3 regions of the Spinactinospora alkalitolerans genome follow, and region 3 is predicted to be linked to each of the others. Evidence: riboswitches for the same ligand, from Rfam matches in the RefSeq annotation. Region 3 holds a riboswitch; each other region holds the start of a gene.

Region 1 (10,348 bases), 4.5 Mb from region 3:
AGCTCCTCGAAGGGCACGCAGTCCGCCCCGTCGCGGTAGTGCCGGGACTCCACCGTCGGCTCGCCGCCGCCGGGCTCGCACAGCTCGACCGCGAAGGTGTCGGTGATGTCCTGGCCGGCCGAGGTCGGGCTCCACGCGTAGTCGGCGCCCCGGCCGATCTGCACGTAGAAGCTCACGCCGGGGAACGAGGCGCCGCGGGCGCTGATGCCGGGCCCCTGAAGCTCCTGGACCATCAGCAACTGGGGCGAGTAGTAGCCGGTCTGCGGCCCGGAGACCGAGATCGGGTTGCCGTCGGCGGTGTGCTCCCCGGAGACCACGAGCGCGTTGGACATGCTCGGCTCGCCCTCGAACAGGTCGGCGGGGAGCACGCCCTCGTTGAACACGCCCTCGGCCGCCGTCAGGTCGCCCGACTCCGCCATCTCCGCCAGCCGCTCGCGGTCCCGCTCCGGCAGGTCCTCGACCGTGCCGGCGCCGGCGCCCCCGTCGCCTTCCCCGTCTCCCGCGGACGCGGCCAGGGGGGAGGCGGTCGCGCCGCTGCGCGCCGACCCCGTCTCGTCGTGCACGATGTCGTAGGCGACGACGGAGCCGGGGTCGGGCAGCGCCTCGCCGACCGGGTCCTGCGGCGTCTGAGCGTAGGGGAAGTCGCCCTCGACCGTGACCACGGCCTCCGGGTCGTTCTCCATCCGCCAGCTCCGCCAGACCCGCTCGCCCTCCTCCGGGCCGTACTGGTCCTGGAAGGCGGCCTTGAGCAGGGCCGACCGGACCTCGCCGCCGCCCCCGCCGCCGAAGAGCAGGCCGACCATGGCCGCGATGCCGACGATGTCGGTCCTGGCGAAGTGCTCGATCTCGCCGGCCTGGGTGATGGCGTCCTTGTGGCCGGTGAGAACGTACTCGCCGGGGTAGTCGCGTCTCCTCTGCGACCGGTCGATGTAGGCGTTGACGCCTTCGAGGTAGGCGTCGACGTCGGCCAGCGCCTGCGCCCCGCGCTCCCCGCTCGCCGCGATCCGGTCGATCTGGGCCCGCTTGTCCTCCTCGGTGTAGGGGGCGCCGCGCCACAGGCTCTGCTCCAGCGCCCGGTTGCCCTCGGCGCCGCCGGCGAAGCTCGTCAGCTCGCCCCGGCCGAGGTTGCGCAGCAGGTCCATCAGGAACAGGCGGTCCTCGGCAGCGGCGTAGCCCGCGCCGTACATGGTGCCGTCGCGGGTGGTGCCGTAGATGTGCGGAATGCCGTGGTGCTCGTCGCGGACGACGGTGACGTCCTCGCGCGGGGAGTAGCGCCGGCCCACGTCCTCCTCGGCCACGCCGAAGGAGGCGTCGAGGAAGTAGTCGCCGAGCCGGTCGCCGGTCAGGCCTTCGTAGTCGTGCAGGAGGTCGTCGTAGGCCTCCAGTTGGGTGTCGGAGTGGGCGGGCCGGGTGCCGAACACCTGGTTGCCGAGGATCTCGACGAGGGTCGCGTCGCCGTTCTGGCCGGGCGCCAGGATGTCGTGGCACCCGTCGCCGCAGTAGTCCTCGACGGCCGCCATGAGTTCGGCCGCGTCGGGTCCGTCCGGTTCCGCGGCCGCCGGGGCGGCCGCCATCACACCTGTTGCCAGACACGCGACCGCCACACCTGCCGCGGCGACCGCGCGCCCTTGAGAGCGTCGGGCCATCTGCACACCTCGTTCACGGGGGGTTGGCGGCAGATTACGTACGGGAAACACATTCGCGAAAGAGTTTCACGTTCTCCGTCGGCCCGACCGCGCCCCCGCGCCCGAGAGCACCTCTCGGCCCCTCGCGTGCGACGCCCCCTATTACCAGCGGTAACCCCTCAACCACCCCGCCGGATCCACACCGATCCCCACCCGTCAACCCCCTGACCGGTTCCGGCCCCGTCCGCGCCGGGCGGGGCGCTACTCGCCGTCCTCCAGGGCGCCTTCGAGGTGGAGGTAGGTTTGACGCAGCCGGTCCAGGGTCTGCTGGTCGGGGGACTCCCAGAGGTCGCGGTCGGCGGCCTCCAGGAGGCGCTCGGTCATGCCGCGCAGGGCCCAGGGATTGGAGCGCTCCAGGAACTCGCGGTTCTCCGGATCGAAGACGTAGGTCTCGGCGAGCTTCTCGTACATCCAGTCGTCGACCACGCCGGCCGTGGCGTCGTAGCCGAACAGGTAGTCGACCGTGGCGGCCAGCTCGAAGGCGCCCTTGTAGCCGTGCCGGCGCATCGCCGCGATCCAGCGCGGGTTGACCACCCGCGCACGGAAGACCCTGCGGGTCTCCTCGCCCAGGGTGCGGGTCTTGACCTGGTCGGGCGTCGCGGAGTCGCCGACGTAGGCCGCGGGGTCGGCGCCGGTGAGCCTGCGGACCATCGCGACCATGCCGCCGTGGTACTGGAAGTAGTCGTCGGAGTCGACGATGTCGTGCTCGCGGGTGTCCTGGTTCTTCGCGGCCACCGAGATCCGCCGGAACGACGCCTCCATGTCCGTGCGCGCCTCCCGGCCCTCCAGCCCGCGGCCGTAGGCGTAGCCGCCCCACACCGCGTAGACCTCGGCCAGATCGGTGTCGTCGCGCCAGTTGCGGGCGTCGATCAGCGGAAGCAGCCCGGCGCCGTAGGCACCGGGTTTGGAGCCGAAGATCCGGGTGGTGGCGCGCCGCCAGTCGCCGTGCTCGGCGTGGTCGGCCAGCGCGTGGGCGCGCGGGTAGTTGCTCTCGGCCGGCTCGTCCAGCTCGCTGACCGCGGTGATCGCGTCGTCGATCAGGCCGATGACGTGCGGGAAGGCGTCCCGGAAGAAACCGGATATGCGCAGCGTGACGTCGATGCGCGGACGGCCCAGTTCCGCGAGCGGGACGACCTCGAAGCCGGTGACCCGGCGCGAGGCGTCGTCCCAGGTCGGCCGTACCCCCAGCAGCGCGAGCACCTCGGCGACGTCGTCGCCCTGGGTGCGCATGGCCGCGGTGCCCCACACCGTCAGGCCCACCGACTCCGGGTGGCGGCCGGTGTCGTCGAGGTGCCGCCGGACCAGCGAGTCGGCGAGCGCCTGGCCGACGTCCCAGGAGTTGCGCGAGGGGATCGCCTTGGGGTCGACCGAGTAGAAGTTGCGGCCGGTGGGCAGCACGTTGACCAGCCCGCGGGTGGGCGAGCCCGAGGGGCCGGCCGGCACGTGGCCGCCGTCGAGCGCGTGCAGCACCGCCTCGATCTCCCCGCTGGTCGCGGCCAGCCGCGGCACGACCTCCTCCGCGGCGAAGACGAGCACGCGCACGGCGTCCGCGGCCGCGTCCCCGTTCGGGAGGTCCCGCCCCAGCACCTCGCGCACCACCGCCTCGGCCTTGTCCGCGACCCAGCCGAGCTCGTCCATGCCCTCGACCAGGCGGCGGGCCAGCGCGTCGATCAGGTCGACCGCGTCGGAGGCGGTGCGCGCCGGGCCGGTGGCGAGCGCGATCAGCGCATCGGGGACGGCGACGGCCACACCGGGCTCGGCCAGCAGCGCCCGCTCCTCCAGTCCGAACCCGGCGGCCAGCGCGGCGCGCAGACCGGGCAGCGCGCCGGCCCGGCCGGCCCACACCTGCGCGGCCCGCAGCACCGCCATGACCAGGTTGACCCTGGCCTCCCCTTCGGGCGCCGCGCCGAGCACGTGCAGGCCGTCGCGGATCTGCACGTCCTTGATCTCGCAGAGGTAGCCGTCGACGTGCATGACGAAGTCGTCGAAGTCCTCGTCGCCGGGCATCTCCTCGGTGTGCAGGTCGTGGTGCAGCTCCGCGGCCTTGATCAGCGTCCAGATCTGCGCCCGCAGCGTGGGGGCCTTGTCCGGATCGAGGTCGCTGACCTGCGCGTACTCGTCGAGCAACTGCTCCAGTTTGGCGATGTCGCCGTAGGTGTCGGCGCGCGCCATGGGCGGCACCAGGTGGTCGACGACGGTGGCGTGGGCGCGCCGCTTGGCCTGGGTGCCCTCGCCGGGATCGTTGACGATGAACGGGTAGATCAGCGGCAGGCCGCCCAGCACGGCGTCGGGGGCGTCCTCGGCGGCCAGGCCCAGCCCCTTGCCCGGCAGCCACTCCAGCGTGCCGTGCTTGCCGAGGTGGATGACCGCGTCGGCCCCCATCCCCCCGTCCCCGGTGGCCGTCTCCAGCCAGCGGTAGGCGGCGAGGTAGTGGTGCGAAGGGGGCAGGTCGGGGTCGTGGTAGATCGCGATCGGGTTCTCGCCGAAGCCCCGCGGCGGCTGGATCATCAGCACGACGTTGCCGAAGCGCAGGGAGGCCAGCACGATCTCGGGGTCGCCGGAGGAGTCGTCGACGTAGAGCCCGCCCGGCGGCTCGCCCCAGTGCTCCCTGATGCCGTCGCGCAGCTCGGTCGGCAGCGCCTCGAACCAGCGGAGGTAGTCCGCCAGCGGGACCCGCGCCGAGGCCCGCGCGAGCTGCTCCTCGGTCAGCCACTCGACGTCGTGGCCGCCCGCGCCGATCAGCGCGTGGATCAGCGGGTCGCCGTCGTCGGCGCGGCGGTCCTCCTCCGGTCCCGGCACCCGCCACAGCGCGTCGTCGGGGCCGAGGTCGTAGCCGCGCGCCGCCAGCTCGCGGAGCAGCCGCACCGCCGAGGCCGGGGTGTCCAGGCCGACGGCGTTGCCGACGCGGGAGTGCTTGGTCGGGTAGGAGGACAGCACCACGGCCAGGCGGCGCTCGGCCGGCGGCACCGATCGCAGCCGGGCGTGGCGCACCGCGATGCCGGCCACCCGCGCGCTGCGCTCGGGGTCGGCGACGTAGACCGGGATGCCGCTGGCCGGGTCGGTCTCCTTGAACGAGAACGGCACGGTGATCAGCCGGCCGTCGAACTCGGGGATGGCCACCTGCATCCCGGCGTCCATCGGCGTCAGCGCGGCGTCGGAGGCCCGCCACTTCTCCCTGCCGGAGGTCAGCACCAGCCCCTGCAGGATCGGCATGTCCAGGGCTGCGAGCGCGCCGGCGTCCCAGGCGTCCTCGTCGCCGCCGCCGGCGTCGGCCGCCACCGCTCCGCGCTCCTGGTCGCGCTCGCCTCCGCCCTCGCTCCGCGGACGGCTCTCACCGAGTTCCCGCCACGCCTTCCGAGGACCGCCGCCCACTCCGCTCGCTCCTCGGCTCGCCGCTCCGCCCGCCGCCAGCACGGTCGTGATGATCGCATCGGCCCGGTCGAGCAGGGCGAACAGGTCCGGGGACGTCTCGCGCGACAGGCCCCGCAGCGAACCGGAGAACACCGGCAGCGCGTTGGCGCCCGCGGCCTCGACCGCATCGCACAGGGTGTCGATGAACGCGGTGTTGCCGGAGAGCTCGTGCGCGCGGTAGAAGACGACCGCCACCGTCGGGCGGTCCGTCCGCTGCGCGCGCTCACCGTGTACGCCGTGGTCGGGCATCTTCTCCGGCGCCTCGAACCCCTCGCCGGTGAGCAGCACGGTGTCGGAGAGGAACCGGGCGAGCTGGCGGAGGTTGCCGACCCCGCCCTCGCACAGGTAGGCGTGGGCGTCGGTGGCCACCCCCGAAGGGACGGTCGACAGCGCGACCAGCTCGGCGTCGGGTGCGGCCTCGCCGCCCAGCGCCACCAGCGGCACCCCGCTGCCGCGCAGCGCGTCGAGCCCGCGCGGCCACGCCTCGCGCCCGCCCAGCAGGCGCACCACCGCGACGTCGACCCCCTCCAGCAGGGCCGGGACCTCATCGGGATCGGTGCGCGCCGGGTTCGCGGTGCGGTAGCCGGCTTCGGCGGCGCTGGCGGCGAGCAATTCGGTGTCGGCCGTGGACAGCAGCAGGATCGTAGCCACGCGTGGTCCTTCTTCCGGTCGGGAACCGTCTTTTCGCGGTTCGTCGGGGCGGATCCGGCGGATCCGTCCCGGTCTCTCCCAGGTGCGCGACGGCGCGGAGTCTCCTGGCTCAGGCTTCTCGGCCGGCCCCGGCCTTCCCACCGGCGTGCGGCAGTGGCGTCGTGCGGGGCGGCTCCCCCTTCACAGTTGCGAAGACAGCCACGGATTCCCACCGTGTTCCTCAGCGCCGTCGCCCTCATCTTCGCAGAAGGGCGGGAGACAACAGGCCCACGCATCGGGCATTGTAGGACCGAACAGTCAAGGAGCCCCCCATGTCCGACAACGTTCACCCCACCACCGACACCCCGGCCGCAGACGCCGACCGCATCGAGGAGACGGCCCGCGCGATCGCGGCCAGGCTGGAGCGCAACGGCACCACCGCCTACCACTACGGCGGCGAGGACGACCGCGACGCCACCCGCGAGGCAGCCGAGCGCGCCGGGCGCATCCTCGACCGGCCCGTGTGCACCAGCATCGGCGAGGACCGCGTGTTCATCTGGCTGAAAGACTGGAGCCCCAGCCCGCCGGAGGAGGAACTGGGCAACGTCCGCCAGCGCGACCCCGCCGAGCGCGCGTTCCCGCCCCCCGGGGAACAGGGGTCCTGAAGGCGCGACCGAGCCGCTACCGGTCGCCGCCGGATCGGTCCCAAACGGTGCCGCGGGCCCTGCGGGTTTGGAAGAATCCTCGGCATGAGCCATTACCCCGACCCCCAGCAGGGCTCCGGCGACCCGTACTACGGACAGCCCGGCGGCACTCCGCACCCTCAGGACCCCTACGCGCAGGGCGGAGTCCCCTCGGGCGGCTACCCCTCAGGGCAGATGGTGCCCTACGACCAGGGCGCGCAGACCGGCGGCTGGCAGACCCCCGGGTACCAGCAGTCCGTTCCCTCCGGAGGGCAGCCGGTCGCCGCCCTGGGCGACATCACGGTGACCCAGACCGAGGTCATCACCCCGGGAGGCGCCTTCCCGCTGCGGGGCAGCACATGGAGCATCAACGACATGTCCCACGTGCAGGAGAAGATGGCCACGTGGGCGCTGGTCGTCGCCCTCATCGGCTTCTTCTTCATCTGCGTCTTCAGCCTGTTCTTCCTGCTGGTGAAGGAGAAGACGGTCAGCGGAAGCATCCAGGTCTCCGTGCGCAACGGCCAGGCCTTCCACACCACCCAGGTCGGGGTGTACGGCCAGGGCCAGATCAATCAGGTGCACCAGCAGTTCAACTACATCCGCTCCCTGGCCGCCGCCGCCTGACCCCTCCGCCGCACCGGGCCCGCCGGTCCTCCGGCGGGTGTTCCATCGCACACCGGCGTGTCTCCTCCGCCACACGTTTGGTAACAGAAAAGTCACCCTTTTTCCAAGGAGCGAGTACTCCACGACCAGCCGGTTAAAACCGGCCTCATGGCTGAAACCCCTGCTCCCCTACCCTCCCCCCGTGCCAGGGAGGCGGCCGCGTCGTGACCCTCTTGGAGTACATCGCGAGCCGTTCCGACAAGCTCGCCTTCCAGACGATCCAGCACGCGAGCATGATCGCCCAGTGCGTGCTCATCGCCGCCGCGGTCGGCGTCGTCATCGGGATCCTCGTCCACCGGAACGAGCGGGCGACGGCGATGGCCACCGGGACCACCAGCGTGATCTTCACGATCCCCTCGATCGCCATGCTCGGCCTGCTCATCGCCCCTCTGGGCCTGGGCGTCGCGCCGAGCGTCACGGCCATCACGCTGTACGCCCTGCTGCCCATCCTGCGCAACACCGTCGTGGGCCTCAACGGCGTCGACAGCACGCTGGTCGACGCCGCCCGCGGCATCGGCATGAGCAGGCTGCGGGTGCTCCTGCGCGTCCAACTGCCGCTGGCCTGGCCGGTGATCCTCACCGGCCTGCGCATCGCCACCCAGTTGGCCATGGGCATCGGCGCGATCGCCGCCTTCGTCTCGGGCCCCGGCCTGGGCGACCAGATCTTCTCCGGCCTGGCCCGGATCGGCGCGGCCAACGCGCTCAACGCCACGTTGGTGGGGACCCTGGGCATCGTGCTCCTGGCCCTGCTGTTCGACGCCGTCTTCGTCCTGATCGGCAAACTGACCACTTCTCGAGGAATCCGGATCCATGCCTGAGACCACTTCCGCCCCCCAGTCCCTGGCCCAGCTCGCCGCCGACGGCGAGAACGGCGGCGGCGTTCCGATCGAACTGATCGAGGTGTCCAAGCGCTACGGTTCCACCTCCGATGCGGCCGTGGACGACCTCACCATGACCATCCCCGCCGGCCAGATCGTGGTCCTGCTGGGCCCGTCGGGCTGCGGCAAGACCACCACGATGCGGATGATCAACCGGCTGATCGAGCCGACCTCGGGCCGCATCACGATCGGCGAGATGGACGCCCGCGCCCAGAAGCCCGATGAGCTGCGCCGCCACATCGGCTACGTGATCCAGCAGGCGGGCCTGTTCCCGCACATGACGGTGGCGAGCAACATCGCGCAGGTCCCGCAGATGCTCGGCTGGGACGGGCAGCGCATCACCAGGCGCGTGGACGAGCTACTGGAGCTGGTCGGCCTGGCCCCCTCGGAGTTCCGCGGCCGCTACCCGCGCCAGCTCTCCGGCGGCCAGCAGCAGCGCGTGGGCGTGGCCCGCGCGCTGGCCGCCGACCCGCCGGTGCTGCTGATGGACGAGCCCTTCGGCGCGCTCGACCCGATCACCCGCGAGAGCCTGCAGGACGAGCTGCTGCGGCTGCAGGAGGAGCTGTCCAAGACCATCGTCTTCGTCACCCACGACGTCGACGAGGCGCTGAAGCTCGGCGACCGCATCGCGATCCTGGACACCGGCTCCAAGATCGTGCAGTACGCGACGCCCGAGGAGATCCTGGCCAACCCGGCCAGCGACTACGTCGAGCAGTTCGTCGGCGGCGAGTCCTCCATGAAGCTGCTGAAGCTGACCCGGGTCCGCGACGTCGCGCTGGAGAACGCCGTGCGCACCGCCGCCGACGAGGACGTCGCCGAGGTGCGCCGCCGCATGGAGGAGGCCGAGTGCGACTGGGCGGTCGTGCTGGACGACCAGGAGCGCCCGCTGCGCTGGGAGAGCCGGGCCGACCTGGAGGACGCCTCCGGCCCCATCGGCGACCTGCCGAGCGGCGAGGAGGACCGGATCGACACCGTCATCTCCGGCCGCTCCACGCTGCAGGAGGCCGTCGAGGCGCTGATCAACGCCGACCAGGAGGTCGTCCCCGTCGTCGGCAGGCGCCGCCGCTACGTCGGCGCGGTGACGCTGTCGACGGTGCAGCAGGCGATCTCCGAGGTCAAGGAACGCGAACGGCGGCTCCGCCGCGAACGGCTCGCCGCAGGGGAGTCCGCCGTGTCGGTCACGGCGGCCCCGGCCGCTTCGGGGGCGACCGCCGAGGGCGGTGACCGCTCGTGAGCACCACCATGACCGAGACCGCGGGCTCCGAGGACCGCGCCGGCCGGGCGACGACGCCGGTGGGCGGCAGTTGGCGGGTGTTCATCACCCCGGCCGTCGTCGTGCTGCTCGCCGCGGCGGCGATGGCCTACCCGCAGTTCGCCGACCTGGACAGCACCGAGGCGCGTTCGCTCAGCCTCGGCTACATCGGCGTCAAGACCTGGGAGCACGTCCTGCTCACCCTGGCCTCGACGGTCCTGGTGCTGGCCATCGCGATCCCGCTGGGCATCCTGGTGAGCCGCCGCTGGATGCGCTGGTCCACGCCCGTGGTGCTGGCCATCGCCAACATCGGCCAGTCGGCCCCGCCCGTGGGCGTCATCGTCCTGCTGGCCGCCCTGGTCGGCATCGGCTTCTGGCCCGCGGTCGTCGGGCTGGTCATCTACAGCGTGCTGCCGGCGCTGCGCAACACCATGGTCGGCCTGCAGCAGGTGGACCCCTCACTGATCGACGCGGCGCGCGGCATCGGGATGCCGGCGCGGCGGGTGCTCGGCAGGGTCGAGCTGCCGCTGGCGATCCCGGTGATCCTCGCCGGCATCCGCACCACCCTGGTGCTGAACGTGGGCGTGGCGGGCCTGGCCGCCTTCATCGGCGCCGGCGGGCTGGGCGACCTCGTGGTGGCCGGCGTCAACACCAGCCGGGTCCTCACGCTGTTCATCGGGTCGGTCCTGATCGCCCTGCTGGCCCTGCTCGTCGACTGGATCGCGGGGCTGGTCACCAAGGCCCTGCAACCGAAGGGACTGTAATGCGTCGCCACATGCGTCTGACCGCCGCCGGTGTGGGGCTGGCGGCGCTGGCCGCCGGCTGCGGGCTGCAATCGGCCGCCGGGTACATCCCCCCGGTGGAACCCGGCTCGATCGAGCACCACCCGGAGCTGGAGGGCGAAGAGGTCCGGGTGACCTCCAAGGAGCTCACCGAGCAGCTCATCCTCGGCAAGATCGCCGTGCTGGCGCTGGACGCGGCCGGCTTCGAGGTGGTCGACCAGACCAACATCCAGGGCAGCGACAACGCCCGCCGGTCGATGCTGGCCGGTGAGAACGACCTGATGTGGGAGTACACCGGGACGGCCTGGCTGATCTACGAGGGCCAGGAGGAGGTGATCTCGGACCCGCGCGCGCAGTTCGAGGC
Region 2 (10,348 bases), 4.5 Mb from region 3:
CGCAGGTGAAGGCGCCGCCGAGGTCCGGGGTCCAGGCCACGCGCAGCCCGCTCAGGTCGCGTTCCAGCGGTTCGGCGAAGCCGGCGCCCGGCTCGGCCACCGCGATCGGGCTGCGCGGGTCGGGACCGGCCAGCACCGACAGCAGCAGGGCGGCGTCGGCGGTGTCGCGCGCCAGCGGGCCCTGCACCGACAGCGTGGACCAGCCCAGCGGGGCCGGATGGGTGGGCACTCGCCCGGGGGTGGGGCGCAGGCCTACGACGTTGTTGAAGGAGGCGGGGTTGCGCAGGGAGCCGCCCATGTCGGAGCCGTCGGCGAGCGGGTGCATCCCCGCGGCGAGCGCGGCGGCGGCCCCGCCGCTGCTGCCGCCGGCCGACTTGGCGGTGTCGTAGGGGTTGCGGGTGGTCCCGAAGATCGGGTTGAAGGTGTGCGATCCGGCCGCGAACTCCGGCACGTTGGTCTTGCCGATCGTGATGGCCCCCGCGGCGCGCATCCGCTCCACGATCAGCTCGTCGCGTTCGGGCACGTGGTCGGCGAAGACCGGCGAGCCGAACGTGGTGCGCACGCCCGCGGTCTCGTGGGTGTCCTTGTGCGCGATCGGCAGGCCGTGCAGCGGGCCGACCCCGGCGCCGGAGGCCAGGCGCTCGTCGGCGGCGGCGGCCTCGGCCATCGCCCGCTCCGCGCACACCGTCACCACCGCGTTGACCGCGGGGTTGACCGCCGCGATCCGGTCCAGGTGCGCCCCGACCACCTCGCGGGCCGACACCTCCCGGGCGCGCAGCATCCGCGCCAGCTCCCGGGCCGAGCGGTAGGTGATCTCCTCGTGCATGGGCGCTCCTGCAGGTGCGATCGGGCGGTCCGCATTCCATGACAGCCGGACCGGCTCGACCCGGACCAGGGGGTATCTTGCCGATTCCCGCGGCCCGGTTGGGCAACTCTCGTCCATCTCCATGGTTCCAGGGCAAGGTACCGACCGAAGGGAGGTACGGACAGGAGGCCGTCCTCGCTCACAGGTATCGGCGAGTCCACCCGGGCGGGCGGCCCGTCCCGACCGGTGTGTCATGCTGGGACGCGGTGCCCATGGCAGGAACCCGGTGCGAATCCGGGACGGTCCCGCCACTGTGACCAGGGAGTGAACCCGCGATCAGCGCCACTGCCGGCGACGCCGGTGGGAAGGCCGCGGAGGAGCGGCGATCTGGGAGCCAGGAGACTGCCCGGCACCGCGACCCAACCGTACGGGCGTGGAGACCCGGAAGGAAAGGACCCCCGTGAGCGCTGTCCGCTACCCCTTCAGTGCGGTCGTCGGGATGGCCGACCTCAAGCTCGCGCTGCTGCTCAACGCCGTCTCGCCCGCCGTCGGCGGCGTGCTGGTGCGCGGCGAGAAGGGCACCGCGAAGTCGACCGTCGTGCGCGCGCTGGCTGCGCTGCTGCCCGACCTGGCCGCCGTCACCGGATGCCGGTTCGCCTGCGACCCCGCGGCTCCCGATCCCGAGTGCCCGGACGGCCCGCATCCGGCGGAGGCGGACGGAACGGCCGCGGCGCGGACCCGCCCGGCCCGGCTCGTGGAGCTGCCGGTGGGCGCGAGCGAGGACCGGCTCGTCGGCTCCCTCGACATCGAGCGGGCCCTCACCGAAGGCGTGAAGGCGTTCGAACCGGGCCTGCTCGCCGCGGCGCACCGGGGCGTGCTCTACGTCGACGAGGTCAACCTGCTGCACGACCACCTCGTGGACTTGCTGCTCGACGCCGCGGCCATGGGCACCTCCCACGTCGAGCGCGAGGGTGTCTCGGTGCGGCACGCCGCCCGCTTCCTGCTGGTCGGGACGATGAACCCGGAGGAGGGCGAGCTGCGCCCGCAGCTGCTCGACCGGTTCGGCCTGACCGTCGAGGTCGCGGCGACCCGCGACCCCGCCGAGCGCGCCGAGGTGGTGCGCCGGCGCCTGGCCTTCGAAGCCGACCCCGAGGCGTTCGCCGCCGCCCGCGCCGAGGAGGAGGCCGAGCTCGCCCGGCACATCCGCCGGGCGCGCGAGCGGCTGCCCGGCGTCGTGCTCACCGACACCGCCCTGCGCCAGGTCACCGCCGTGTGCGCCGCCTTCGAGGTGGACGGGTTGCGCGCCGACCTGGTGACCGCCCGCGCCGCCATGGCGCTCGCGGCGTGGCGCGACCACGCCGAGGTCACCGCCGACGACGTGCGCGACGCCGCCCGCCTCGCGCTGCCGCACCGGCGCCGCCGCGACCCCTTCGACGCTCCTGACCTCGACGAGGACCGACTGCGGGAGGCGCTGGACCAGGCGGGTGATGCGGACCCAAAAGGCCCTGAGGACGACCCGGACGGCCCTGACGACGGCGGCCCCGGGTCGGGGGAGTCTCCCGGTGACGGCGGCGCGCCGTCCGGCGACGCGCCCGGCGAGCGGCCGCCCGGGTCCGGTGCCGCGCAGGAGGCGGCGGGCGACGCGGCGGACGAGCGGACCGAGGACGGGTCCGGCCCCGCGCCGCAGGACGCCGCGGCCGACCCCGGCGAGACCTACCGGCCCCGGCTGCTCAGCGTGTCCGGCATCGGTGCGGGCACGCCCGGGCGCCGCTCCAGGGCCGAGACCCCGTTCGGGCGCACCTCGGGGGCGCGGACGCCCGGAGAGCGCGCCGCGGCGCTGCACCTGCCGGCGACCCTGCGCGCCGCGGCCCCGCACCAGCGCGCCCGCGGCCGCAGCGGCCCCGGGCTGGTGCTCAGGTCCGGCGACCTGCGCGAGGCCGTCCGCGAGGGGCGCGAGGGCAACCTGGTGCTGTTCTGCGTGGACGCGAGCGGCTCCATGGCGGCCCGGACGCGCATGCGCGCGGTCAAGGGCGCGGTCCTGAGCCTGCTGCTCGACGCCTACCAGCGCCGCGACAAGGTCGGGCTGGTCGTCTTCCGGGGACGCGGCGCCGAGGTGGCGCTGCCGCCCACGTCATCGGTCGAGGCGGGGGCGCGGCGGCTGCGCGAGCTGCGCACCGGCGGGCGCACCCCGCTCGCCGCGGGGCTGCTGCGCTCGGCCGACGTGCTGCGGGTGGAACGGATGCGCGACCCGCGCCGCCGCCCGCTGCTCGTCGTCGTCACCGACGGCAGGGCCACCCACGGCGGCCTCGACGACGCGCTGCGCGCCGGCGCCCGGATCCGCGCCCAGGGCGTGCAGAGCGTGGTCGTGGACTGCGAATCGGGCCCGGTGCGCCTGGGCCTGGCCGGCCGGCTGGCCGCGGAGACGGGTGGCGCGCGGGTCGGCCTGGAGGAACTGGGCGCCGACGCGCTGACCGGCCTGGTGCGGCACACCCGCCGCGCGGCCTGACCGGACGAACGAGGAGACGAACGACCATGCCGCAGGGCAAACCCAGCCACGTCCCCGATGACGGGCTCACCACCCGCCAGCGCCGCGCCCGGCCGCTGCTGATCGTGCACACCGGCGTCGGCAAGGGCAAGTCCACCGCCGCGTTCGGCCTGGCCACGCGCGCCTGGGCGCAGGGCTGGGAGATCGGGGTGTTCCAGTTCGTGAAGTCGGCGAAGTGGCGGATCGGCGAGGAGAAGGCGCTGCGCGTGCTCGGCGAGTCCGGTGAGGGCGGCGCCGTCACCTGGAACAAGATGGGGGAGGGCTGGTCCTGGATCCAGCGCCCCGGCACCGAGGCCGACCATGCGGCCGACGCGGCCGAGGGCTGGGCCCAGATCAAGCGCGACCTGGCCGTCGAAAGGTACCGGCTCTACGTGCTGGACGAGTTCACCTACCCGATGAAGTGGGGCTGGGTCGACGTCGAGGACGTGGTGCGGACCCTGCGCGACCGCCCGGGCACCCAGCACGTCATCATCACCGGCCGCGACGCCGACCCGCGCCTTCTGGACGCGGCCGACCTGGTCACCGACATGACGAAGGTCAAGCACCCGATGGACGCCGGCCAGAAGGGCCAGCGCGGCATCGAGTGGTGAGGGGGCGGGGCGTGCGAGCCTTGGTCCCCGGGAACGAACCCCGGCACCAGGGGGTTTTTAAGGCCCGCCCCAGGAGGGATGGCGTGCGGGTGGGTCCCTTCCACCTTGACCCCAGGGGGCCTTGTAGGCCCGCCGCAGGAGGGATGGCGCGCGGGTGGGCGATCCCTGTGGGGGCCTTCGGCCACGCGAGAGGATCGCCCGGTCACCGCGGATCCCACCTTGGGGCGAAGTCAAAGGTTTCCGGTGGCCGGGGTGGTGCGTACCGTTGCCCGGTCACCGCGGGTCCCTCCTATGGTCGGGGTTCAAGACCCCCAGTGGGCTCATGACGAAAGGAACCGTCGTGTCGCAGGTGCCTCGGGTCGTCGTGGCGGCTCCGGCGTCGGGGAGCGGGAAGACGACCGTCGCGACGGGGCTCATGGCCGCCCTCGCGGCGCGCGGGCTGCGGGTCTCCGGGCACAAGGCGGGGCCCGACTACATCGACCCCGGCTACCACGCGCTGGCCACCGGGCGGCCGCCGCGCAACCTGGACCCGGTCCTGTGCGGCGAGGAGCGCGTCGCGCCGCTGTTCCGGCACGGGGCGGCCGGCGCCGACATCGCGGTGGTCGAAGGCGTCATGGGGCTGTTCGACGGGGCGCCGCAGCCGCGGCACTTCCGCGGCCCCGGCGACTTCGCCTCCACCGCGCACGTCGCCGACCTGCTCGCGGCGCCGATCATCCTGGTCGTGGACGCCGCCCGCACCAGCCGGTCCGTCGCGGCGCTGGTGCACGGCTTCTGCACCTATGAACCCCGGGTGCGCGTCGGCGGCGTCGTCCTCAACCGCGTCGGCTCCGACCGGCACGAGGAGCTGCTGCGCGACGCCCTGGACGGCACCGGCGTGCCGGTGCTGGGCGCGATCCGGCGCAGTGACGCCGTCGCCGTACCCTCGCGGCACCTCGGGCTGGTGCCCGCTGCCGAGCGCCGCTCCGCCGCGCACGCGGCCGTAGCGTCCCTCGGCGCACTGGTCGCCGACTCCTGCGACCTCGACGCCATCGTGGCGCTGGCCCGCGACGCGGCGCCGCTGTCCGCGCCGCCGTGGGACCCGGCCGCCGAACAGGCCGAGGACGCCGGGCCGGTGCGCGGCCCCGTCGCCGTCGCGGGCGGCCAGGCCTTCACCTTCTCCTACACCGAGCACGCCGAACTGCTGCGTGCGGGCGGGGCCGAGGTCGTCACCGTGGATCCCCTGCGCGACGAGCGGCTGCCCGCGGGAACCGCCGGGCTCGTCATCGGCGGCGGGTTCCCCGAGGTGCACGCCGCCGAGCTTTCGGCCAACGAGCCGCTGCGCCGGGCGGTCGCCGACCTGGCCGCGCGCGGCGCCCCGATCGCGGCCGAGTGCGCCGGACTGCTCTACCTCGCCCGCAGCCTCGACGGCGCCCCCATGTGCGGCGTCGTGCCGGCCGAGGCGCACATGAGCGAGCGCCTCGCGCTGGGCTACCGCGCGGCGGTGGCGGTGCGCGACTCGGTGCTCGCCCCGGCGGGGACCCGGGTGAACGGCCACGAGTTCCACCGCACCGCCGTCGCGCCCGCGCACGGCGCCGACCCCGCGTGGCAGTGGGAGGCGAGCGGCCCCGAGGGGTTCGCCGGCGCGGCGCTGAACGCCTCCTACCTCCACCTGCACTGGGCGGGGGCCCCGCACGTCGCGTCCCGCTTCCTCGCGGTCGCGCGGACCCGCGCCGGAAGGGAGGCCTGATGGCCGAGAACGTCCTGCCCATGGTGGTCCTGGAGACCGACCGGCTGACCCTGCGCGCCTTCACCGAGGCCGACATCGACGGCGTCCACCGCAGCGCCTCCGACCCGCTCACCCGGCGGTGGCTGCCGATCCCCGCTCCCGGCCGGCCCTACACCCGCGCCGACGCCGAGCAGTGGTGCCGGGTGGAGGCGCCGCGGGCGCGGGCCGACGGGGACGGCCAGCAGTGGGCCGCGCTGGAGCGGTGGACGGGCACGTTCGTCGGCTCCTTCGGGCTGACCCGCACGCTGTGGGCGGCCCGCAACACCGAGGTGGGGTACTGGGTGGCCCCATGGGCGCGCGGCAAGGGCCTCGCCCCCGAGGCGGTCATCGCGATCAGCCGCTGGGCCCTGCTGGACCAGGGCTTCGAGCGCGTGGAGTTGAAGGCGGCGACGGGCAACACCGCCTCGCGCCGCGTCGCGGACAAGGCCGGTTTCAGCTACGAGGGCGTCGAGCGCAACGCCATGCCGCTGCACGAGGGGCGCACCGACCTCGCGGTCTACAGCCTGATCCCGGCGGACCTGGATCGGCGCCGACCGGATGGCGAACAGCGGACGAACAGGAAGACGGGATGACATGGGTGTGAGCAGACGGCTCGTCGGGGTCGGTGTGGGACCGGGCGATCCGGAGTCGGTCACGGTCAAGGCCATCCGGCGGATGCGTGCGGCCGACGTCGTGCTGGTTCCGGTCATGACGCCGGACGAGCAGGGGCGGGCCGAGGCCACCGTCCGCGCCCACGTCGACCACGGGCGGATCGAGCGCGTCGTCTTCGCGCTGAACGACCGCAACGGGCGCAGCGAGCGGCGCGTGCGGGCGTGGGACGAGGCCGCGCGGACCGTCGCCGGCCACTTCGGGCGCGGCGCGGGCACCGTGGCCTTCGCCACGATCGGCGACCCCAACGTCTACTCCACCTTCACCTACCTGGCGCAGACCGTGCGGGAGCTGGTGCCCGGAGTCGAAACCGAGACGGTCGCCGGGATCACCGCCATGCAGGACCTCGCGGCCCGATCCGCGACCGTGCTGGTCGAGGGCACCGAGCCGCTGACGCTGCTTCCGGCGACCGGGGGCGCGGACGGCCTGCGCCGGGCCCTCGGCCGCGACGGCAGCGTCGTCGTCTACAAGTTCGGCCGCGTCGCTCCCCAGGTCACCGAGGCGCTGCGCGAGACCGGTCGGCTGGACGGCGCCGTCTACGGCTCCCGCCTGGGGCTGGACGGCGAGGAGATCGCCCCGGTCGCCGACCTGGGCGGTGCGGCGCTGCCGTACCTGTCGACGCTGATCGCGCCGGCGCGGCGCACCGAGCGAGGAGGGAAGCTGTGAGGGAAGCTGTGAACGGAGGAGGAGCCCGTGAGGGCCGGAGCGGCGAGAGCGGCAAGAACGGCAAGGTCGTCTTCGTCGGGGCCGGACCGGGAGCGGCCGACCTGCTCACCATCCGCGCCGCCCGCGCCATCGAAGCGGCCGACGTCGTCATCTGGGCGGCCAGCCTGGTCCACCCCGACGTGCTGGAGCACGCGCGCGCCGACGCCGAGATCGTCGACTCGGCGAAGCTGCCCATGGAGGGCGTCCTGCCCTACTACCAGCGGGCGGCCCGCGACGGCCTGACCGTGGTGCGCGTCCACTCCGGCGATCCGGCCCTGTGGGGCGCGGTGCAGGAGCAGGTGGACCGCTGCGCCGAACTGGGCGCGGCCACCGAGATCGTCCCCGGCGTGTCCAGTTTCAGCGCGGTGGCGGCCCTGGTCCAACGCGAACTGACGGTCCCCGAGGTGGCGCAGTCGGTCATCCTCACCCGCCTGGGCGGCGGCAAGACCCCGATGCCCGAGGGCGAGGAGGTGCGCGCGTTCGCCCGGCACGGCACCACCATGGCGCTGTTCCTCTCCGCCGCGCGCTCCGGCCCGCTGCAGCAGGAGCTGCTGGAGGGCGGCTACCCGCCCGAGACGCCCTGTGTGGTCGCCTACCAGGCCACCTGGCCCGACGAGCTGCTGGTGCGCTGCACGCTCGGCGAGCTGGAGGCCACCGTCAAGGAGCACCGGCTCTGGAAGCACACGCTGGTGCTGGTGGGCCCCGCGCTGTCGGCCGGCGGCACGCGCTCGCACCTGTACCATCCGGGGCACTTCCACGGCCACCGGCGCGCCGAACCCGGGGCGCGCCAAGAGCTGCGGCGGGCGCGGCGGGCATGACGGACGTCCCCGAGCCGGGCTCCGAGCCAGGTCCCGAGCTGCGCGAACCCGACCTCCCGCGCACGATGAAGGTGCGCCGGAAAGCGCTGCGCACCGGCTGGACGACGGGCACCTGCGCCTCCGCGGCGGCGAAGGCCGCGGCCGAGGCGCTGCGCACGGGCCGGCCCGTGGAGGTCGTGGAGGTGGCGCTGCCGTCGGGCCGCCGGATCACCTTCGCGACCCAGCGCTGCGAGCTGCTGTCGCCGGACCGGGCCGAGGCGGTCGTGGTCAAGGACGCCGGCGACGACCCCGACGTCACGCACGGCGCCCACGTCACCGCCACCGTGACCCGGCGCGCCGACCCCGGGCTGGAGCTGGACGGCGGGATCGGGGTCGGCGTCGTCACCAGGCCGGGCCTGGGGCTGGAGCCGGGCGGCCCGGCGATCAACCCGGTGCCGCGCGCGATGATCGCCCAGGCGGTGGGCGAGGCCGCCGACGTCGGCGCCGAAGGACTGCGGGTGGTCATCAGCGTGCCCGAAGGCGAGAAGATGGCGCGCAAGACCACCAACGCCAGGCTGGGCATCCTCGGCGGCATCTCGATCCTCGGCACCACCGGTGTCGTGCGCCCCTTCTCCACCGCGTCCTGGCGGGCCAGCGTCGAACAGGCCGTGTCGGTGATGGCGGCCCAGGGCGAGGACACGCTCGTGCTGTGCACCGGAGGCCGGACCGAGAAGGGCGCGATGGCGCGGCACCCCGATCTGCCCGGGGTGTGCTTCGTCGAGGTCGGCGACTTCACCGGGGCCGCGCTGCGCCGGGCGGTCGAGTACGGCCTGACCCGGGTGGTCTTCGTCGGCATGGCCGGCAAGCTCACCAAGCTCGCAGCGGGGGTGCTGATGACCCACTACACCCGTTCCAAGGTCTCCACCGAACTGCTCGGCGAGATCACCCGCGCCGTCGGCGGCGCGGAGGAGCTGGCCCGCGAGGTCGACGCGGCCAACACCGGCAGGCACGCCTACGAGCTGTGGGAGGGCGCCGGCCTGCTGGGCGGCGCCGGCACGGAGCTGTGCCGCAGGGTGGCCGACGTGCTGACCCGCTTCACCGGCGGCGCGGTCCAGGCCGAGGTCGCCATGGTCGACTTCACCGGCCGCCGAGTGGTGGCCTCCCATCCGCGCCGGCCCTGACCCGTGGCCGTGCGCCGGCCCGCCGCCCCCTTGACCCGCCGCCCGCCCCGAACCCCGCGGCCGCGCGTTCCAGGACCCGTGAGGCCGCGGCCGGAGGGAACCTGGGATCCTTGGGGGGTGAGCGATTTCTCCATTCGACGCGCCGCCCCCAGGGACCTTCCCGCCATCGTGGCGCTGCTGGCCGATGACGAGCTCGGCGCCGCCCGCGAGACGCCCGGGGACCTCGGCCCCTACCGGGAGGCGTTCGCCGCCATCGACGCCGACCCCCACCAGCTCCTCGTGGTCGCCGAGCGCGACGCGGAGATCATCGGCACCCTGCAGTTGACGTTCCTGCCGGGACTTTCGCACCGGGGCGCCACCCGCGCCCAGATCGAGGCCGTGCGGGTCGGCGGCGAAATGCGCGGCGGCGGGCTCGGCTCGGGCCTGATCGGCTGGGCCGTCGACGAGGCGCGCCGCCGCGGCTGCCGCATGGTGCAGCTCACCTCCAACGCCTCCCGCACCGACGCGCACCGCTTCTACGAGCGGCTCGGCTTCACCGCCTCCCACGTCGGCTTCAAGCTCGCTCTGGAGAAGGCGCCGGAGTGATCACCGTCGTCGGAATGGACGGCGGTCCGCTCAGCGCTCCGGCCGCCGCCGCGCTCGCCGACGCCACCTGCGTCGCCGGCGCCGAACGGCACCTCGCCGCCGCACCCGTGCCGGAGCGGGCGCGGCGCGTCGCGATCGGGAGCCTTCCGGGCGCGCTGGAGGAGGTGCTCGCCTGGCGCGGGACCGCCGTCGTGCTGGCCTCGGGCGATCCGGGCTTCTTCGGCGTCGTGCGGGCGCTGCGGGAACGGGGCGCCCGGCCCCGGGTGGTCCCCGCGGTCTCCTCGGCCGCGCTCGCCTTCGCCCGCATCGGGCTGCCGTGGGACGACGCGATCGTCGTATCCGCGCACGGCCGCGCCGACCGGGGGCGCTGCGTCGGCCGCGCCCTCGCGGCCGCGCTGGCCCACCCCAAGGCCGCGATCCTCACCGCGCCCGGCGGCGCCGGGCCCGAGGCGTTCGCCGGGGAGCTGCTCGACGCGGGCCGCGACGTCTACGTCGCGCAGCGCCTGGGCACGGCGGAGGAGGACGTCGCGCGGGTCACCGCTGCGGCCGGTGCCGACCGCGACTGGGCCCACCCCAACGTGGTCCTCTCCGTCGACCCCGACCGCGCCGTCTCCCCGGCGGCGTCGTGGCTGCAGGGGCACCAGGGCGCCCCCGACGGCTGGGCGCTGGGCGAGGCGGACTTCGACCACCGCGGCTCCATGATCACCAAGGCGGAGGTGCGCGCCCT
Region 3 (10,348 bases):
CTGCTCGGCGCGCACCACCGGCTGGAGGAGGCGCAGTTGGGCGTCGTCATCGTGGACGTGCCGACGCTGCGCGACTCCACCCGCCGCTCCACGCCCCGGTACTGGCGCGACGAACTGCGGCTCGCCCTGCAGCGGCTGCTGCTGCAGGAGGCGCACCGCATCAACGCCACGGCGCACCCGGTGGACGACCACACGTTCATGGTCACCGCCACCCGGGGGTCGCTCGTGTCTGCCACCGAGGGGTTCCGCCAGCCCCCGTTCGTCGAGCGGATCAAGGCCGAGCTGGGCATCGCGATCGAGGTGGGGATCGGCATGGGCCGCACCACCCAGGACGCCGAGACGCACGCCCGCGCCGCGCTGAGCCGGGCGCAGGCCACGCGGCAGAGTTTCGCGGTCGACCGGGAGGGCCGCTCGCTGGTGCCGGCGCAGCGGGCGCCGCAGCGCCAGAGCAGCGAGCAACTGCGCACCAAGGGCCGCGAAACCCTGCTGCGGCTGTCGGAGAAGATCGCGGAGGAGGAAGGGCCGCTGGTGGTCGACGCCGAGGGCGCCGGCCGCATGCTGGGCGTCACCCCGCGCACCGCCCGCCGCCTGCTGCGCACCCTGGTCGAGGAGGGCCTGGCCTGGCCGCTCCCGCCCAACCGGACGCTGCAGCCCGGCCGCCCGCGCCAGTTGTACCGGCTGATCGTGGAGAAGCTCGACAAGGCCGGCAAGTAGCGCCGCCGACGCGGTGAGCCGGTAGCGGAGGAGGGGCCCGCCGCCCGCGCGGCGGGCCTTTCGGTTCTCCAGGTGGCCTTGGCCCCAGGGGGCCTTGAGGGCCCGTCCCAGGAGGGGGCTCGTGCGGGTGCGGTTCTCTCGTGTGGCCGAAGGTCCGTTGAGGTGAACGTCGCACCCGTGCGCGAAGCAGAACCGTCGCCCTTACCTCGGACCGACACCGGGGTTTCGGTCTGGACCGCAGGGCACCCGGTGTGCTTCGCGCGGAGCCGGGCACCCCGCACACGAGCCTTCGGCCGCACGACGGGCCGCCCGTTCACCGCGAACCCTTGTGGCCGAGGTTTCAAGACCCCCTGTGGCCGAGGTTCACGACCCCCTGCGGCCGAGGCCGGGATCGCTACCCGTTTCGGGTGGGGAAGGCCCCGGCGACCGCGAGGAAGGCGTCGTCGGCGTCCGGCGCTCCGATGCTGATCCGCACGCCCTCGCCGGCGAAGGGCCGGACCGCGACGCCCGCGGCCTCGCATTCGGCGGCGAAGTCGAGGGTGGCCTCACCCAGGCGCAGCCACACGAAGTTGGCCTCCGTCGGCGGCACCGTCCAGCCGTCGCCGATCAGCGCGTCGCGCACCCGGCCGCGCTCCTTCACCGTGGCCGCCACGCGCTCCAGCAGCTCCTCCTCCGCGGCCAGGGAGGCCTCGGCGGCGATCTGGGCCACGTGGTTGACGGCGAAGGGCACCATCGTCTTGCGCACGGCCTCGGCGACGTGCGGGTGGCCGACGAGGAAGCCCACGCGCAGCGCCGCCAGGCCGTAGGCCTTGGAGAAGGTCCGCAGCACGGCGACGTTGGGGCGGTCCCGGTACAGCCGCAGGCCGTCGGGGACGCCGGGGTCGCGGACGTATTCGCGGTAGGCCTCGTCCAGGATCACCAGCACGTGGTCGGGCACCCGGTCCAGGAACGCGGTCAGCTCGGCCTCGCGCACGGCCGTTCCCGTGGGGTTGTTGGGGTTGCAGACGAACACCAGCCGGGTGCGGTCGGTGATCGCGGCGGCCAGGGCGTCGAGGTCGTGGGTCTCCTCGCGCAGCGGCACCTGCACCGGTGTGGCGCCCGACAACCGCACCAGCAGCGGGTAGGCCTCGAAGGAGCGCCAGGCGTAGACGACCTCCGCACCGGGTTCGGCGGCGGTCGCCAGCAGCTGCTGCAGGATCCCCACTGAGCCGGCGCCCAGGGCCACGTGCTCCTCGGGGACGTCGAAGCGCCGGGCCAGCGCCGAGGTCAGCCCGGCGGCCCCGCTGTCGGGGTAGCGGTTGAGGTCGGCGGCGGCCGCGCTGACGGCCTCCAGGACCGAGGGCAGCGGGCCGTAGGGCGACTCGTTGGAGGAGAGCTTGTAGGACCGCCCGTCCGGCCCCTCGACCTTGCGCCCCGGCCGGTACGGCGGGATGGAACCGAGCACAGCCCTGAAATACGGCGAATTCCGCTCCGACACCGTTGTCCTTTCATCGATACTCTGTGCAAGGCTCAGATTACGCACAGCAAGGTCATGCTGGGGCTCCCCATTGAACCCCAGCCGCAATATCGCACAGAACAGGAAATAACACCATGGACCACCGGTGGAGGCCGCTGAAAGCGGCGGCGGCGTCGCTCGGAGTCGCGGCGGTTCTCGGCGGCCTGGCCGGATGCGGCGACGCCGACGGCGGCGCGGCGGCGCAGGAGGCCGACCCCAACGCCGAGGCCGCCACCCGGCTGAACGAGGCGCAGATGGTGCAGTTCGGCGAGGCCGATTTGCTGGCCGACCAGAGCGAGACCGGGACCTACGCCCAGTTGGCGTCGGTGCGGCGCACGGAGGAGCTGCGCGAGGACACGGAGCTCGACAAGCCCCAGTGCATGGACGCCGTGAACCAGTGGGGGCGGCTGCCCGAGGTGCGCGAGGCCCCCGCCTCGGTGGCCTCCTTCGGCGGTCCCGGCGCGACCATCACCCACACGCTGATCGGACTGTCGGAGCAGGCCGCCGTGAAGGCGCTGGACGCCGCCCCGCCCGAGGAGTGCGCCAGCTACGAGGCGACCGTCGAGAACGGCCTGAAGGCGCCCTACACGCTGCGCGACCTCGATCTGGCGACCGTGGGCGAGGAGTCCAGGGCCTTCGTGGTCGAGACCGAGGTGCAGGGCGAGCCGGTCCTGCTCTACGGCATGGTCTACCGCAACGGCGACTACCTGGGCAGCACCTCCGTCCTCGGCCCCGACGCCGACGCGCTGGAGGACACCCTGGTGGAGTTCTCCGAGGCCGCCCTGGAACGCGAGGAGAAGGTCCTGGGGCGGGGATAGAGGGGAGGGGCGGGCGCGGCTCTCACACCCGCCCCTTCGTCCTGCGGGCGTCGCGGCGCATCAGCCACAGGAAGAACGGGCCGCCGCACAGGGCGGTGAGGATGCCCACGGGGATCTCCTCCGGGCTGGCCAGGGTGCGGGCGGCCAGGTCGGCCAGGACCAGGAACGCGGCGCCGAGCAGGGTCGCCACGGGCAGGGCGCGGCGGTGGTCCGCGCCCACCAGCAGGCGGGCGACGTGCGGAACCATCAGGCCGACGAAGCCGATCATGCCGCTCACCGCGACCATGACGCCGGTGACCAGCGACGTCGCCACGACCATCACCGCGCGGAACCGGTCCACGGACAGCCCCATCGTGACGGCGGCCTCCTCGCCGGCGAAGAGCAGGTTGAACGCCCGCGCCTGGGTGAGCAGCAGGGCCAGCGCCACCGTCACGACGGCCGAGGGGAGCAGCAGCTCGTCCCAGCCGGTGCCGCCGAGCCCGCCCATGGTCCAGCGGGCCACCTGCGCCATCGCGTGCGGTTCGCCGGAGGTGATGATGAGCAGGCTCGCGACGGCGGAGAGCACCTGCCCCACGGCCACGCCGGCCAGCACCAGCCTTGTCGTCGTCATCCTGCCGCCCACCCGCGCCATCGCATAGACCAGGAGCAGCGCCACCAGCGCGCCGAGGAACGCCGAGACCGACAGGGAGTACAGCCCGAACAGGTTGATCCCGAGGATGACCACGGCGACGGCGCCGAACGTCGCGCCCGACGACACGCCCAGGAGCAGCGGGTCGGCCAGCGGGTTGCGCACCAGGGCCTGCAGCACCATGCCGATCAGCGCCAGCCCCGCCCCGACGACCGCGGCCAGCAGCACCCGCGGCAGCCGCGACGTCAGCACGATCGTCTCGTGCACCCGCGGCCAGGTGGGCTCGGCCAGGCCGGGCAGCGTCCGGTGGATCAGGATCCGCCAGGTGTCGGCGAAGGTGATGTCCACCGACCCGGCCATGACCCCGAATGTCATCATCACCAGCAGGGCCGCGCCCAGCAGCGGCAGCACGACCGCCGCGCGCAGCCGGCCGTTGCGCGTGAACGCGGCCCGGCCGCCGCCGCGCGGCCGGGCCGGGGCCGCGGCGGTCCGCGCGCGCACGCCGCGCCCGCTCAGAACGCGTCCGGGTGGAGCTGCTCGGCGATGTCGGTCACCGCGTCACCGGTCCTGACGCCGACCAGGGCCGATGTCAGCGGCAGCACCGCGAAGCGCTCCTCCTCGACCGCCGGCGCGCCGGCCAGCACGGGGTCGGCGAGGACCGCCCGGCGCTTCTCCTCGACGGAGGTGGCGCCGTAGTCGTAGAACAGGATGACCTCGGGGGAACGCGCGGCGGCCTGCTCGATGGAGACGTCGGCGAAGGTGTCGTCGACGTCGCCGAACACGTTGCGCCCGCCGGCCCGCTCGATCAGATCGGAGCCGATGCCGCTGCCGCCGGAGGTGAAGACGGTGGTGTCGATGCTGTCCACGACCAGCACGTCCACCGGTTCGACGCCTTCGAGCCGCGCGCCGACCTCGGCCAGGTCGGCGTTCATCTCCTCGATCAGCTCCTCGGCGCGCTCCTCCACGCCGAAGATCCGGGCGACGTTGCGCAGCTCGGTCTCGACGGTCTCCGTCGTCACCTCGTCGGCGCACTGCTCGATGTTGAGGTAGGTGGCGATGCCCGCATCGGCCAGCGCCGGCCTGCCGCGGCCCTCGGTGTCGTCGAACGCGCTGGTGAATCCGCCGTAGACGAAGTCGGGTTCGGCCTCCAGCAGGACCTCGAACGAGGGGTAGGCGTCGGCGAGCACCGGGACCGAGGCGTAGGCGTCGGCGTACTCGGGCGGGACCTCGTCGTCCAGGTAGGCCGTGCCCACCATCCGATCCTCCAGGCCGAGCGCCAGCATCACCTCTGTGACGTGCTGGTTCAAGGTGACCACGCGCTCCGGCGGCGCGTCGACGCGGGTCTCGGAGCCGCAGTTGCCGATGGTCACCGGGTAGCCCTCGGCGGGCGGGCCGGAGCCGGTCGCGGTCTGCGCGGGGGCGCCGCAGCCGGTCAGCGCCACCGCGGTGGCGAGCGCGGCGGGCAGCAGGAGGCGGTGCGGTCGGTCGGGAACGGGGGTGGTGGGCACGTCTGGGTCCTCTCCCGGGATCCGGGCGCGGCGGGGAGGACCGGCAGCGGCGATCGGGCCCGCGGCCGCTTCCCCCGGGGTCCGCGCCCTCGTGGACGAAGCGGCGACGGCCCAGTCTCCTGACTCCCGGATCATCGCCTCCCCCGGCCTTCCAGCGCTTTCGCGCCGTGGCCCTGCGCGGGGTCGGCTCCTCGGTCACAGTGGCGGGACCGTGCCGGATTCGCACCGGCTTCCTGGTTTCCGTCGCGCCCACAATGCTAGCCGCCGGGGACCCGCGCGGACATGGCGACCGCCGGGGAACGGCCGGGGCCCGCCCGGCGCCGACCGTGCGCACACCCCTGATGACCGGCGAATACGGGCTCTGAAAAGGGGAGAGATCCATGGCCGATACGACAACGCGCACGCGGGGGCGCTGGCCATCTCGACAACCCTGGACCACGAATGAATCGATGATGTCTCGAATCGGTCAGCAGCTCGATATCGGTCATTGCCCGTGCCGGACCGCGCAGTCATGATCCGTGTAGTCCTGCGCCGTCGATTCGTGAGAGATGGGGAAGCCGCGTGAGCAGCTCCATGATCGGATCGGTCGTCACCTTCGCCGTTTACTTCGTGGTGATGGTGGCGGTCGGTCTGCTGGTGTACAAGAGAACGACCTCGCTGTCCGACTTCGTGTTGGGCGGCCGGCAGCTCAACAGTTGGGTGGCCGGCCTGAGCGCCAACGCCAGCGACTTCAGCGGATGGCTGCTGCTGGGCCTGCCCGGCGCGATCTACCTCTCCGGCCTGGGCGAGGCCTGGATCGCGGTCGGCCTGGGCATCGGCTTCTACGCGAGCTGGCGCATCGTCGCCCCCCGGCTGCGCGTCTACACCGAGCGGGTCAGCGACCTCCGCAACGGCGGGGAGTCCAACTCCCTGACGCTCTCCTCCTACCTGGAGAACCGGTTCGGCGACCACAGCGGGCTGCTGCGGGGCATCTCCGCGATCCTGATCCTGGTGTTCTACCTGTTCTACGTCGCCTCCGGCCTGCTGTCGATGGGCGTGCTGTTCGACCAGGTCTTCGGGTGGCCGCCCGCCATCGCCGTCATCGTCGGCGCGTCGATCATCGTCCTCTACACCTTCCTGGGCGGGTTCCTCGCGGTCAGCCTGACCGACGTGATCCAGGCCGCGATGATGTGGATCGCGCTGCTGATCGTGCCGGTCGTCGCGGTCGTCACCATCGGCGGGTTCGGCACGGCCCTGGACACGGTCGGCGACCGCAACGAGAACCTGCTGTCGGCGTTCGGCGGCGCCTCGCTCGCCGACGGGAGCTGGCAGACCACCGACGCCCTCGGCGCCGTCGTCATCGTCTCCGGCCTGGCCTGGGGCATCGGATACCTGGGGCAGCCGCACATCCTGGCGCGCTTCATGGGGATCCGGTCCATCGCCGACATCCCCAAGGCCCGCGTCGTGAGCGTCGGCTGGGCCGTCACGGCCATGTTCCTGGCCGTCCTCGTCGGCTTCTCCGGCATCGCCTACTTCGACACCCCGATCGACAACCCCGAGAGCGTCTTCCTCTCCCTGATCCAGGCGCTCACGCACCCGCTCGTGGCCGGCCTGCTGCTGGCCGCCGTGCTCGCCGCCGTCATGAGCACCGCCGACTCCCAGCTCCTCGTCGCCGCCGCGGCGCTGACCGAGGACGGCTACCGCGCGTTCATGGACCGCGAGGCCCCGGCGCGCAGGCTGGTGCTGGTCAGCAGGCTCGCCGTCATCGGCGTCGCGGTCGCCGCGGGCCTGCTCGCCCTGTACAGCGACGAGAACGTCCTCGGCCTGGTCGGCTACGCCTGGGCCGGGTTCGGCGCGGGCTTCGGTCCGGTCATCGTGCTCTCGCTGTACTGGAAGAAGATGAACTGGATCGGCGCGCTCGGCGGCATGATCGGCGGCGGCGCCACCGCCATCATCTGGGACATCCTCGACGAGCGGGTCCTGGGCACCGGCCTGTACGCGATGGTGCCCGCGGTCGTCGTCTCGCTGGCCGCGATCTTCATCCTCAACCCGCTCGGACGGGCCACCGAGCGGATGGGCGACGACTTCGACGTGATGGAGCGCGAGGTCGGCGCGGGGGTCTGACGCCGGTTCCGGTGAAGGGGCCGCGGGCGCGGGGAGTCCGCGGTCCCTTTTCTCCCATTGGAGGCTGTGACGTCCCGGTTATGGCGCGGGACGCGCCGTGACGGTAGAACGGTCGGCATGACCGCCACGAACGAGCGCCCCGCCGCATGGACCCGGCTCGACGTTCCCGAAGGGCTGTGCCTGGGGACGCTGGCCGCCGAACCCGGCGGCTTCCGGCTGGAGGCCAGCGAGGTCGTGGTGGACCGGCGGGAGCGGTTCTCCTGCCGGTTCACGGTGTGCACCGATCTGGCGTGGGCGACCAGGGAGGTCCGCGCCGAGGTGCTGACGGAGGAAGGGGCGCGCTCGATCGAGCTGACCTGCGGCGGAGGGCAGTGGCGGGTCGACGGCAGGCGCGACCCCGCGCTGGACGGCTGCGTCGACGTCGACGTGGCGGCCACGCCGCTGACCAACACCCTGCCGATCCGCCGCCTCGGCCTGGCCCCGGGGGAGTTCCGTGACATCGGGGTCGCCTGGATCGACGTCCCCAGCCTCAAGGTGCACCGGATGAAGCAGCGCTACACCCGGCTGACCCAGTCGGGCGGCCTGGAGCGCTACGAGTACCGCGCCCCCGGTTTCGGCGCCTTCGACCTGACCGTCGACGGCGACGGCCTGGTCATCGACTACGAACACTTCGCCAGGAGAATCCGCTGACCGGCGCGCTCGGCGGGCGAGGATCAGGGGAACAGCCTGGTCAGATCGACGTCGATAGGAAGGGGACCGCCAGCCGCAGCCGCTCGCGCTCTATGGCGGTGGGCACGTACCGCCCGGTCACGTCGTCGAGTTCGTAGACGTGGACGACCGGTGACTCCTTCTCCTCCTCGATCCGCCGGAAGTGCCGGATCCCGGCCTTGGCGTACTTCAGGGGCCTGGTCTCCCGGTCGCGCTCCTCGGACTCCTCCGAGACGGTCTCGACGACGAGCAGCACGTCCTCCGGCAGGTGGAACGTGCGGTCGTCGTCCGGCCCGCTTTCGCGAAAAGCGATGATGCCGGGCTCTGGCCGCTGGCGATGGCCGAGTTTGACGGTCCTCTCGATCTCGACGCCTATGCCTTCAGGAGCGGCGGCGTCCAAAGCACCTCCCAACCGCAGCATCACCCGCGAGTGGAAGGACCGCTGGGGTGCCATCACGATGAGCGCTCCGTCGATCAGTTCAAGGTGCCGGGGGGCTTCCGGCGGAAGCGAGTCGAGGTCGTCCGCCGTCCAGCCGCCGGGCGGAGGGAAGAACCAGTCGGGCAGCGGCTCAACGGACATCGTCGGCTCCTTCACCCGGATCGACATGACCGGCCTGCCTCCAATCGGCGTATGGCGGAATCGTCGGAGACAGACCTTATGACGAGAATACCCAGCGGGGTGGGGAAAACCCCGGAACCGCTCGCGGCTCCGGGGTGGGCGATCGGGATCACGGTGGATTTCGGGGGAAGACCGCGACGGTGGTCGGACATATGGGGTACACCTGGTGTTCATGGACCCGTCCACCATCGTGTACGACCGCCGGGGCGCGGGCAGTCCGCTGGTGCTGCTGCACGGTCTCGGGCACCGCAGCCAGGCGTGGTATCCGACCATGGCGGAGCTGGCGCGGCGGCACGACGTCATCGCCCTGGACCTGCCCGGGTTCGGCGGGTCTCCGGCTCCGGGCGGCGACGCCCGCTACGACATCCCCGCGCTCGTGGACGCGGTGGCCGGGGTGTGCGACGCGCTCGGGCTGCGGCGGCCGCACGTCGCGGGCAACTCGCTCGGCGGCGCCATCGCCCTGGAACTGGGCGCGCGCGGTGTCGCGGCCTCGGTGACCGCGCTGTCCCCGATCGGGTTCACCACCGCGCGCGAGACCGCCGGAACCCGGCTGCTGACGCTCGGCCTGGGGCTGGCGGCGCGGGTGCCGGAGCGGGTCCGGCTGGCCGCGGCGGACAGCCCGCCGGCGCGGGCCGTCGCCCGGCGGATGCTGCGCGGCGCCCCGGGCGACGCGGGCAACCGGGAGCTCAAGTTCGACGCCACCGTGCTCTCGGCGGGGTCCCCGTTCGTGCGGCTCACCCCGCACGTGGTCGGCTACGCCTTCACCGCTGGCCCCGTCCCGTGCCCCGTGACCATCGGCTGGGGCGACCTCGACCGGGTCCTGCCCGTGCGGGCAGGGCGCCGCGCGCTCACCCGCATCCCGCACGCCCGCCAGGTCACCCTGCTGGGCTGCGGCCACGTTCCCATGGCGGACAGCCCGCGCGCGGTCGCCGCGACGATCACCGACACCTGCCGCGCCGCCGAGCGGGCGGCCGGGGCCGCGGTCCCGGCCTGACCCTCACCGCCGCCGCGCGCCCGGCCGGACCGAGCGGCCCTTGCCCAGCGTCAGCTCGTAGGCGAGCCCGACCGCGTCCTTGGCCGGCATGCCGGTCATCAGCGAGGCCATGCGCCGCTCCGCCTCCTCCTGCGTCCGCGGTCCCCAACCGGTCACCCCGACCAGCAGCGCGCTCCCGGCGAAGTCGATCCCGGCCCAGGCCAGGTTGCGCGTCGGGGAGGAGTCCGGTCGGCCCGGCGTCAGCATGCGCTTGCCCGTGGCGCCCATGATCAGGTGGGGGACGGCGTCGGACAGCAGGATCCCGGCCGCGACGTCGGCCATGACGGTGCGCTTGCGCATACCGGCTTCCTCCAGGGACGCGATGGTTCCTCGCACGCGGGCGGTCCGCCCGGACAGCAGGCTCTCATACGGATCGGCCGAGGCCGCCTTCCGCGGCGCCGCGGCCGTGTGATGTGATGCCGGGGCCGCGGCGCACGGCGCGGCCCCGTGCCCGCACGGGTCGACGACGAGGGGTGAGGGTGCAGCGACACGACCACATCCGGTTCCTGGACGCCGAGGGCGAGCGCATGGCCGAGGCCGCCGAACGGGCCGGGCTCGACGCCGAGGTGCCGACCTGCCCGGGGTGGCGGGTCCGCGACCTCCTGCGGCACACGGGCGGCGTGCACCGCTGGGCGACGGAGATCGTCGGCGCCCCGTGCGCGCGGCCGCCGGGCGGGCAGCGGACCCGGGAACTCATGGAGTCCTGGCCCGAGGACGACGCC

The links. A riboswitch is a leader RNA that binds a small molecule or an ion and turns the genes downstream of it on or off. The one in region 3 is predicted to bind cobalamin.
Region 1: it holds a riboswitch for cobalamin, as region 3 does, so the genes downstream of both, cobN (cobaltochelatase subunit CobN) here and HDA32_RS26930 (ABC transporter substrate-binding protein) in region 3, are expected to answer to the same signal.
Region 2: it holds a riboswitch for cobalamin, as region 3 does, so the genes downstream of both, HDA32_RS06865 (VWA domain-containing protein) here and HDA32_RS26930 (ABC transporter substrate-binding protein) in region 3, are expected to answer to the same signal.

What each region holds. Positions count from the first base shown of each region.
Region 1 is NZ_JACCCC010000001.1:1,517,731-1,528,078, reverse strand. It holds gene HDA32_RS06825 (penicillin acylase family protein) at 1-1,574, opposite strand, end outside; gene cobN (cobaltochelatase subunit CobN) at 1,887-5,747, opposite strand; cobalamin riboswitch at 5,845-5,969, opposite strand; gene HDA32_RS06815 (hypothetical protein) at 6,059-6,391, shown strand; gene HDA32_RS06810 (hypothetical protein) at 6,476-7,033, shown strand; gene HDA32_RS06805 (ABC transporter permease) at 7,237-7,890, shown strand; gene HDA32_RS06800 (ABC transporter ATP-binding protein) at 7,883-9,184, shown strand; gene HDA32_RS06795 (ABC transporter permease) at 9,181-9,966, shown strand; gene HDA32_RS06790 (glycine betaine ABC transporter substrate-binding protein) at 9,978-10,348, shown strand, end outside.
Region 2 is NZ_JACCCC010000001.1:1,537,271-1,547,618, forward strand. It holds gene HDA32_RS06860 (amidase) at 1-826, opposite strand, end outside; cobalamin riboswitch at 1,046-1,230, shown strand; gene HDA32_RS06865 (VWA domain-containing protein) at 1,305-3,311, shown strand; gene cobO (cob(I)yrinic acid a,c-diamide adenosyltransferase) at 3,338-3,940, shown strand; gene HDA32_RS06875 (cobyrinic acid a,c-diamide synthase CobB) at 4,281-5,666, shown strand; gene HDA32_RS06880 (GNAT family N-acetyltransferase) at 5,666-6,277, shown strand; gene cobI (precorrin-2 C(20)-methyltransferase) at 6,279-7,019, shown strand; gene cobM (precorrin-4 C(11)-methyltransferase) at 7,016-7,876, shown strand; gene HDA32_RS06895 (cobalt-precorrin-5B (C(1))-methyltransferase) at 7,873-9,036, shown strand; gene HDA32_RS06900 (GNAT family N-acetyltransferase) at 9,154-9,621, shown strand; gene cbiE (precorrin-6y C5,15-methyltransferase (decarboxylating) subunit CbiE) at 9,618-10,348, shown strand, end outside.
Region 3 is NZ_JACCCC010000001.1:6,019,838-6,030,185, reverse strand. It holds gene HDA32_RS26950 (transcriptional regulator) at 1-714, shown strand, start outside; gene hisC (histidinol-phosphate transaminase) at 1,109-2,191, opposite strand; gene HDA32_RS26940 (hypothetical protein) at 2,305-3,027, shown strand; gene HDA32_RS26935 (FecCD family ABC transporter permease) at 3,050-4,156, opposite strand; gene HDA32_RS26930 (ABC transporter substrate-binding protein) at 4,168-5,163, opposite strand; cobalamin riboswitch at 5,256-5,443, opposite strand; gene putP (sodium/proline symporter PutP) at 5,737-7,266, shown strand; gene HDA32_RS26920 (putative glycolipid-binding domain-containing protein) at 7,384-7,956, shown strand; gene HDA32_RS26915 (Uma2 family endonuclease) at 7,997-8,554, opposite strand; gene HDA32_RS26910 (alpha/beta fold hydrolase) at 8,766-9,587, shown strand; gene HDA32_RS26905 (hypothetical protein) at 9,591-9,926, opposite strand; gene HDA32_RS26900 (maleylpyruvate isomerase family mycothiol-dependent enzyme) at 10,106-10,348, shown strand, end outside.